Linked DNA regions of Chlorobaculum parvum NCIB 8327. The protein of the gene in region 2 binds, or shares a complex with, the protein of the main gene of each other region. Links are inferred from orthologs where the notes say so. Each region holds a gene or a part of one and is shown on either strand. Other genes may lie near its edges. The genes, in order: tsaD and tsaB.

The links.
Region 1: the proteins of tsaB (region 2) and tsaD are in contact, whole or in part, in a solved structure (PDB 4WQ4), measured with the Escherichia coli proteins. The link is inferred for Chlorobaculum parvum NCIB 8327 from one-to-one orthologs.

What each region holds. Positions count from the first base shown.
Region 1 is NC_011027.1:2,175,943-2,179,228, forward strand. What follows is about bases 300-3,266. They hold tsaD (tRNA (adenosine(37)-N6)-threonylcarbamoyltransferase complex transferase subunit TsaD), read left to right. Parts: upstream 300-1,238; coding sequence 1,239-2,294; downstream 2,295-3,266. Other genes in these bases: CPAR_RS09995 (Clp protease N-terminal domain-containing protein), read right to left, coding at 300-386; CPAR_RS10000 (hypothetical protein), read right to left, coding at 522-809; CPAR_RS10005 (hypothetical protein), read right to left, coding at 990-1,217; yajC (preprotein translocase subunit YajC), read left to right, coding at 2,403-2,759; carA (glutamine-hydrolyzing carbamoyl-phosphate synthase small subunit), read left to right, coding at 2,769-3,266. Also shown: more of CPAR_RS09995, read right to left, coding at 1-299; more of carA, read left to right, coding at 3,267-3,286.
Region 2 is NC_011027.1:105,219-108,509, reverse strand. Bases 72-3,043 are described here. They hold tsaB (tRNA (adenosine(37)-N6)-threonylcarbamoyltransferase complex dimerization subunit type 1 TsaB), read right to left. Parts: upstream 1,911-3,043; coding sequence 1,233-1,910; downstream 72-1,232. Other genes in these bases: CPAR_RS00475 (DUF1015 domain-containing protein), read right to left, coding at 2,360-3,043; tsaE (tRNA (adenosine(37)-N6)-threonylcarbamoyltransferase complex ATPase subunit type 1 TsaE), read right to left, coding at 1,920-2,363; rsfS (ribosome silencing factor), read right to left, coding at 607-1,044. Outside these bases: more of CPAR_RS00475, read right to left, coding at 3,044-3,291. UniProt on the Escherichia coli protein: Required for the formation of a threonylcarbamoyl group on adenosine at position 37 (t(6)A37) in tRNAs that read codons beginning with adenine.

The DNA.
Region 1 (3,286 bases), 2.1 Mb from region 2 along the record:
AGCATTTTGGAGACCTTGACCCCCGCCTCGCTCATGGCGATGAAGAGGTGCTCGGAGCTGATGTACTCGTCTTTGAGCTGCTCGGCCTCCTTGAGCGCCACATCGAACACCTTGCCGAGATCAGCGGAGATGTACTGGCCGGACGCAGAAGCACCGGTCACTTTGGGAATGCGGTCGATTTCCCGGTCGATAACATCGAGCAGCATATCGATGGGAGCTTCGAGTTTTCGGGCGATCTGGCAGGCGATGTTATCGTTGTCGCCAAGCATGACGCTAAGCAGATGTTCCGGCTCGACCTGCTGGTTCTGCTTGCTGCCAGCCATCACGGCTGCAGCCTGAAGCGCTTCCTGTGCCTTGACAGTGAATTTATTCGGATCGAAATGCATGGTGAATCGTGTCTTGCTTTTTGTTCGGTTATGCCTTCACTCCGGCGGCAACAGGGCGCAAGCCCCTATGCCACCACGTGTTACCTATAACCACAAAAAAAGTCAAAACGTTACCCGCAGGCAATCCGGAACCGGTCAGCTGCGATCGATGCTCTTCGGCAGGTTCTTCATAACCGAACCCGCAATGAGTTTGACGATCTCACCGCCCGTAACCAGAAGGTCGGCCCCCTTCTCGCGAATATGGATCTGGGTTGCCACCTGATCCTTGAAATAATCAACGCTGGCCTGGTCGTAGTTCTTGCCCCGAACGTACTCATCAATGAGGGCTTCGGCCTGGCTGTAGGGCAGATTGAAAACCTTCAGGCCAAGTTTGGCCCGTTCGAGTGGGTCGAGGATCTTCTGTCCCGTTTCGTGCTGCTCCATATCGCTCCGATTTGCTTCTGGTAAATTGGATAAAAAAAGTGGTGAGGCAACTACGGCCCCATCATGCGGTAATTTAAGAATCTTTCGATCAAGTTGCCATACGCAAGCCCCAGGAGCTTTTTCGGCCCGACAAGCGGAAATCAGCTCACGGTGCGATGCTGATAACAATGCCCCACCTTGTCACTCTTTCCGATACACACCTTTGAAGCCAAGCACCAGCAGAACCAGACCGATAACAAGCGCCGACCAGCCAATCGCATCGCCGATGATGAAGGCGCCGTTGAGCATCCCGTACTTCGGCGCAAACAGCAGAATGAGATCCGCCCCGATCAGGATGAACAACGCCTTTAAAAAGCTGATCTTAACGCGCGGTTTGCTATTCTTCTCCTCTTTCTTACTTTTGGCCATAAGATTCTCATTCTTTGTGCGATGAACATTTTAGGGATAGAAACCAGTTGTGACGAAACCTCGGCCGCCGTCCTTAGCGACGGAACGGTTCGGTCGAATGTCGTCAGCTCTCAACGCTGCCACACCGATTTCGGCGGCGTGGTGCCCGAACTGGCTTCACGCGAGCATGAGCGGCTGATCGTTTCGATTGTCGAAGCCGCCATAACCGAAGCAAATATAGCAAAAAACGACCTCGATGTCATAGCCGCCACCGCCGGCCCGGGGCTGATCGGTGCGGTAATGGTGGGCCTCTGCTTCGCCGAGGGAATGGCCTTTGCGCTCGGCAAGCCGTTCGTGCCGGTCAACCACGTCGAAGCGCACATCTTCTCCCCCTTCATCAGCGACGAACCCGGCCATAAATCGCCGGATGGCGACTTTGTTTCGCTGACTGTTTCGGGCGGGCACACGCTCCTGTCGGTCGTCCGTCAGAATCTCGATTACGAGGTGATCGGCCGCACGATCGACGACGCGGCGGGCGAGGCGTTCGACAAGACCGGCAAGATGCTTGGCCTCGGCTATCCCGCCGGCCCGGTGATCGACCGGCTCGCACGCGACGGCGATCCGAAGTTCCACCGCTTCCCGCGCGCACTGACCTCCAGCTCGCAAACCAGCAAAAGCTACCGCGGCAACTTCGATTTCAGCTTCTCCGGCCTCAAGACCTCGGTGCGCACCTGGCTCGAAGGTCATGACGCGGAGTTCGCCCGGCAGCATCAAACCGACCTCGCCGCCTCGATTCAGGACGCCATCGTGAGCGTGCTGGTCGAAAAAACTATCGCCGCTGCGCTGCTGCACAAAGTCGGCGCGGTTTCAGTGGCGGGCGGCGTGAGCGCCAACTCCGGCCTGCGTTCGGCGATGCAGGCGGCCTGCAACAAGCACGGTCTCGACCTGTTCATTCCCAAAGCGACCTACTCGACCGACAACGCCGCCATGATCGCCACCATGGCGCAACTGATGATGGCGCGTGGCCGTTACAGGGAAAACTCTTACGGCGTCGCCCCCTTTGCTCGCTTCAAAGCGGCAGGCAAAGGCACTCGTTGAAATAGTTCGGGAAATAAATTATCTTGAAAGTCGAAAAAAAGTGCCCGGGAACAGCCGAAACGCTGTCCTGAAGGCCAAGTCACGATTACCAACCGCAAGCCATTAGCCATGTACGACACCATCCTTGCCCTGATGCTCTTCGCTCCGCCAACGACCGGTGGACCTGCTCCGAATCCCTTTGTTCAACTCGTACCGCTCGTTCTGATTTTCGTTGTTTTCTACTTCTTCATGATCCGCCCGCAGCAGAAAAAACAGAAAGAGCGTGAAAAGCTGCTTGATGATATCAAGCGCGGCGACAAAATCGTTACCATCGGGGGCATTCACGGTACGGTTGCCGGGATCGATACGGAGAAAAAAACGGTTCTTGTACAGGTTGCCGATAATCTCAAGATCAAGTTCGAGCGTTCGGCAATCGCCAACACTGAAAAACAGGAAACCGGCGACAAGCTCGCCCCAAAGGAGTAACAGGAATCGATGCAGGAAACACCCGCAATTCTGGTTCTCGAAAACGGTTCGATCTATCGCGGAACCGCCTTCGGGCACACCTCCGAGGCCTCCGGTGAGGTGGTCTTCAACACTTCGCTGACCGGGTATCAGGAGATTCTTACCGATCCGTCCTACGCCGGGCAGATGGTCGTTATGACCTACCCGCTCATCGGCAACTACGGCATCACGCCGAACGATAACGAGTCATCAAAAATCTGGGCATCAGCGCTCATCGTGCGCGAAGCCTCGAACGTCTACAGCAACTTCGAATCGACCCGCAGCCTCGACGAAACGCTCAAAGAGGCCGGGGTGATGGGTCTTGCTGGCATCGATACCCGCAAGCTGGTACGGGAGATTCGCGAGAAGGGCGCCATGCGCGGCGTCATCTCAACCCTGACCGACGATGTCGAGGCGCTGAAAGCAAAAGCGCTCGCCATCCCCGAAATGACCGGTCTCGATCTGGTGAGCACCGTCACGACCGACGCGAGCTACACGGTGGACAACGA
Region 2 (3,291 bases):
GCACCGTTCACCAGCAGATTCGGAATCGCCGAGGGAAGCACCGTCGGCTCTTCGAGCGAATCGTCGAAGTTCAGCGCGAAATCGACCGTCTCCTTGTCGAGATCCTTGAGCATTTCGCCTGCGATCGCCTTCATGCGCACCTCGGTGTAACGCATCGCCGCCGGAGAGTCGCCATCGACCGAACCGAAGTTACCCTGGCCGTCGATCAGAGGATAGCGCAGCGAGAAGTCCTGCACCATGCGAACAAGGCTGTCGTAAACAGCCGAGTCACCATGCGGATGATACTTACCGAGCACCTCACCGACCACGCGAGCCGATTTCTTGTGAGGCTTGTTTGACTGGAGACCAAGCTCGTGCATACCGTACAGCACACGGCGATGCACCGGCTTCAGGCCGTCGCGCACATCAGGCAGCGCTCGACTGACGATGACCGACATTGAATAATCGAGATAGGCATCCCGCATTTCCTCTTCAATGCTGATCGGCAATATCTTTTCGCGCTGCATAATCGATACCCTGACTTTGATTTACCGTGACAAACAACGGCTTAATGTATGAAATAGCTCGTAAAAACATAAAGCTCTTTCCCTCCGGCAAGCGATCGCTTCAGCCTTCGGACGGCTCTGAAAATTCATTGGACTCCGGCAGTGTGACCGTGCTCACCTTGGCATCCGACCAGAGCGACTCCAGATCATAAAAACGGCGATCGTCCGGCTGAAAAACATGCACGACCACATCGATGTAGTCGATCAGCACCCAGTGAAGCGTATCGAGCCCCTCGACGTGCGCCGGGCGCTCGTCCTCTTCGCGAAGCTCATCGACAATGAACTCGGCAATAGCTTTGCTCTTTCGCTCCGAGTCGGCGGTAATAATGACAAAAAAATCGGTGACACTCGTCAGGCCCCGAACATCAAGAATCTTGACCTCTTCACCTTTCTTTTCAAGCGACAATTCAGCAACTCTCCTGGCAAGCAGTTCACTCATAGCCACTTCGCGGGCTTCAACCCCGGAAGAGGCGGCATGTTCCGAACGGGACATAAACATCCGTTTTGATGATAAAAAATCGTTCTGGCGAGAAGCATTCCCGCGTCATAATATAGTCAATAATGGGCTCGTTTGAACACCTTTATTTATGGGCAAATGAGAAATTGAAATGCTTTTTTACAAAATAGTTACATCGGACGATACGTTCTTTTGAAACCATGCAAGTCAAAGAAAAAACACAGGTTGCATCATGAGCGCGCCTGTTTGGGCACAAACGCCTGGCGATACTCGGGCGTCGCATCGGTGCTCGATTCGCCACCGCCTGCCGCGAACGCCTGTTCGGCAAAAGGCAACAGCGCAGATGCGGTGAAAAACGAAGCCTCGATGCAGCGGGAAGCAAGCTGCGGAACCTCATCGGCAAGCGTTTGGACACCCCGCCCGACAATGACGAACGCTCCGCCAAGCGAAGCCAGACGACCGGGCAATTTGGCGGCATCGCAACGGAAGTTCTCGATCTCGGTCAGCGCTTTGCCGTCGCGCCGGTAGATCGCCGCGAAATACTCGCCTGCCCTGGATGGAATAACCGGCACGAGGTTGGCAGCCTCGGTATGCGGCAGGGCTGCGGAAGCCAGCGCGATCATGGTAGGAACCGGCAAGAGCGGCAAATCCGCACCGAAAGCGATTCCCTTAGCCACCGACATGCCGATGCGCAGGGCGGTGAACGAACCGGGACCGGAGGAGACCGCGACGCCATCGAGTTCAGCGGCGGACGGAATCCCCGCCTCCGCCATAACCTGCATCACCAGCGGCACCAGCGCTTCGGCGGTTTTCTGCCACTCGGCGAGGCGCTGTTCAACAATGGTGCCGTCTCGGCTGACCGCGACGCTGGCAAATCCGTGGGTGCACTCGATGGCAAGAATCTTCATGGACTCAACTCAACTGATGACGATTTTCCGCTGCTCGTCGCCGGTAATGAGCAGCTCCACCCGACGGGTGTAGCGCCGGTCGAGCGACGAAAAACGCTCGCCCCACTCGACCACCGACAGAAACGGCCCCGAAAGATAGTCGTCGAACCCCGCCGCGTCAAGCTCCTTTTCCGATTCGATCCGATACAGGTCGAAATGGTGTAGTTCGACCGGGCGGCCACGCATCGAGCCCTCGTAGATATTCATCAGCGAAAAGGTGGGGCTGGAGAGCTGCTCCTCGCAGCCGAACACTTCGGCGATGCCCCGCATGAACTCGGTCTTGCCCGCGCCAAGCGTCCCGGTCAGGCAAACCGTCTGGCCCGGCCCGAGCCCGGAAGCGAACCGCCGCGCATACTCGCGGGTCTCGTCAGCCGAATGCGACAGAAACTCGCCCCTCATCTCCTGAGCCATCATGCATCCCCCTCCAGAGAGCGGAACACCATGCCGGTCATCACCTTGGGATAGAACCATGTCGATTTCTGCGGCATCGCCTCACCCGACTGCGAGACCGACATCACCTGCTCGGCTCCGGTTGGTCGAAGCACGATGCCGACCTGCGCCTTGCCCGACGCAACGGCGTCAAACACCTCATCCATACGGTTGGCGTAGGTCAGGTTGCTCTCCTTCTCGACCGCCTCGGCCTCGATGCCAAGCATCTGGCCAAGTACGAGGTCGTGCAGCACCACCACATCGAGCCCCTGCAACGCCTCGGGCACCGGCCCCGACAACACTTCCGAAGGCTTCGCATCGAGCGAAACGCCGAGCACCATCTCCGGCAGCACAATTCCGTAGCACGGCTGCTGTCCGCCGGTGGCGAGAAACTCGTCGAGCGCCCCCCTGCCGGGCAGCTCCCAGACGGTAAACGCGCGATCGAGACTCGCGATGAAAGCTTCGGGATCGAACGATTCCAGTCCGTGCACCAGGCGATGAATCGGCAGGATCAGCAGCCCCTCGTCGTAGATGTTCGACAAATAGGCCATGATATAGTTATAAGGCTCACGCCCCGTATGGCCGGGATTGGCGGCAGCCCGTTCGTTCCTGTACGCCAGCCCGGTTTCATAGCGATGATGCCCGTCGGCGATGTACACCTTCAGCGCATCGAGTTTGGCGGCGAACCGGGCGATCAGCGCCGGATCGCTCATGCGCCACATGCGACTCCGCACCCCGTCGAACTCGGCATCGAGAACCGGCTCGCGCCCTTCGACGAACTCATATAGCAGCTTGTCGGTGCGTTGGGACTGATCGGCATACAGCCCGAAAATGCTGCTGAGGTTCGCCTTGGTCTCACGAAACATCTTCAGCCGGTCGGCCTTCGGCCCGGAAAGCGTCCGCTCGTGCGGCA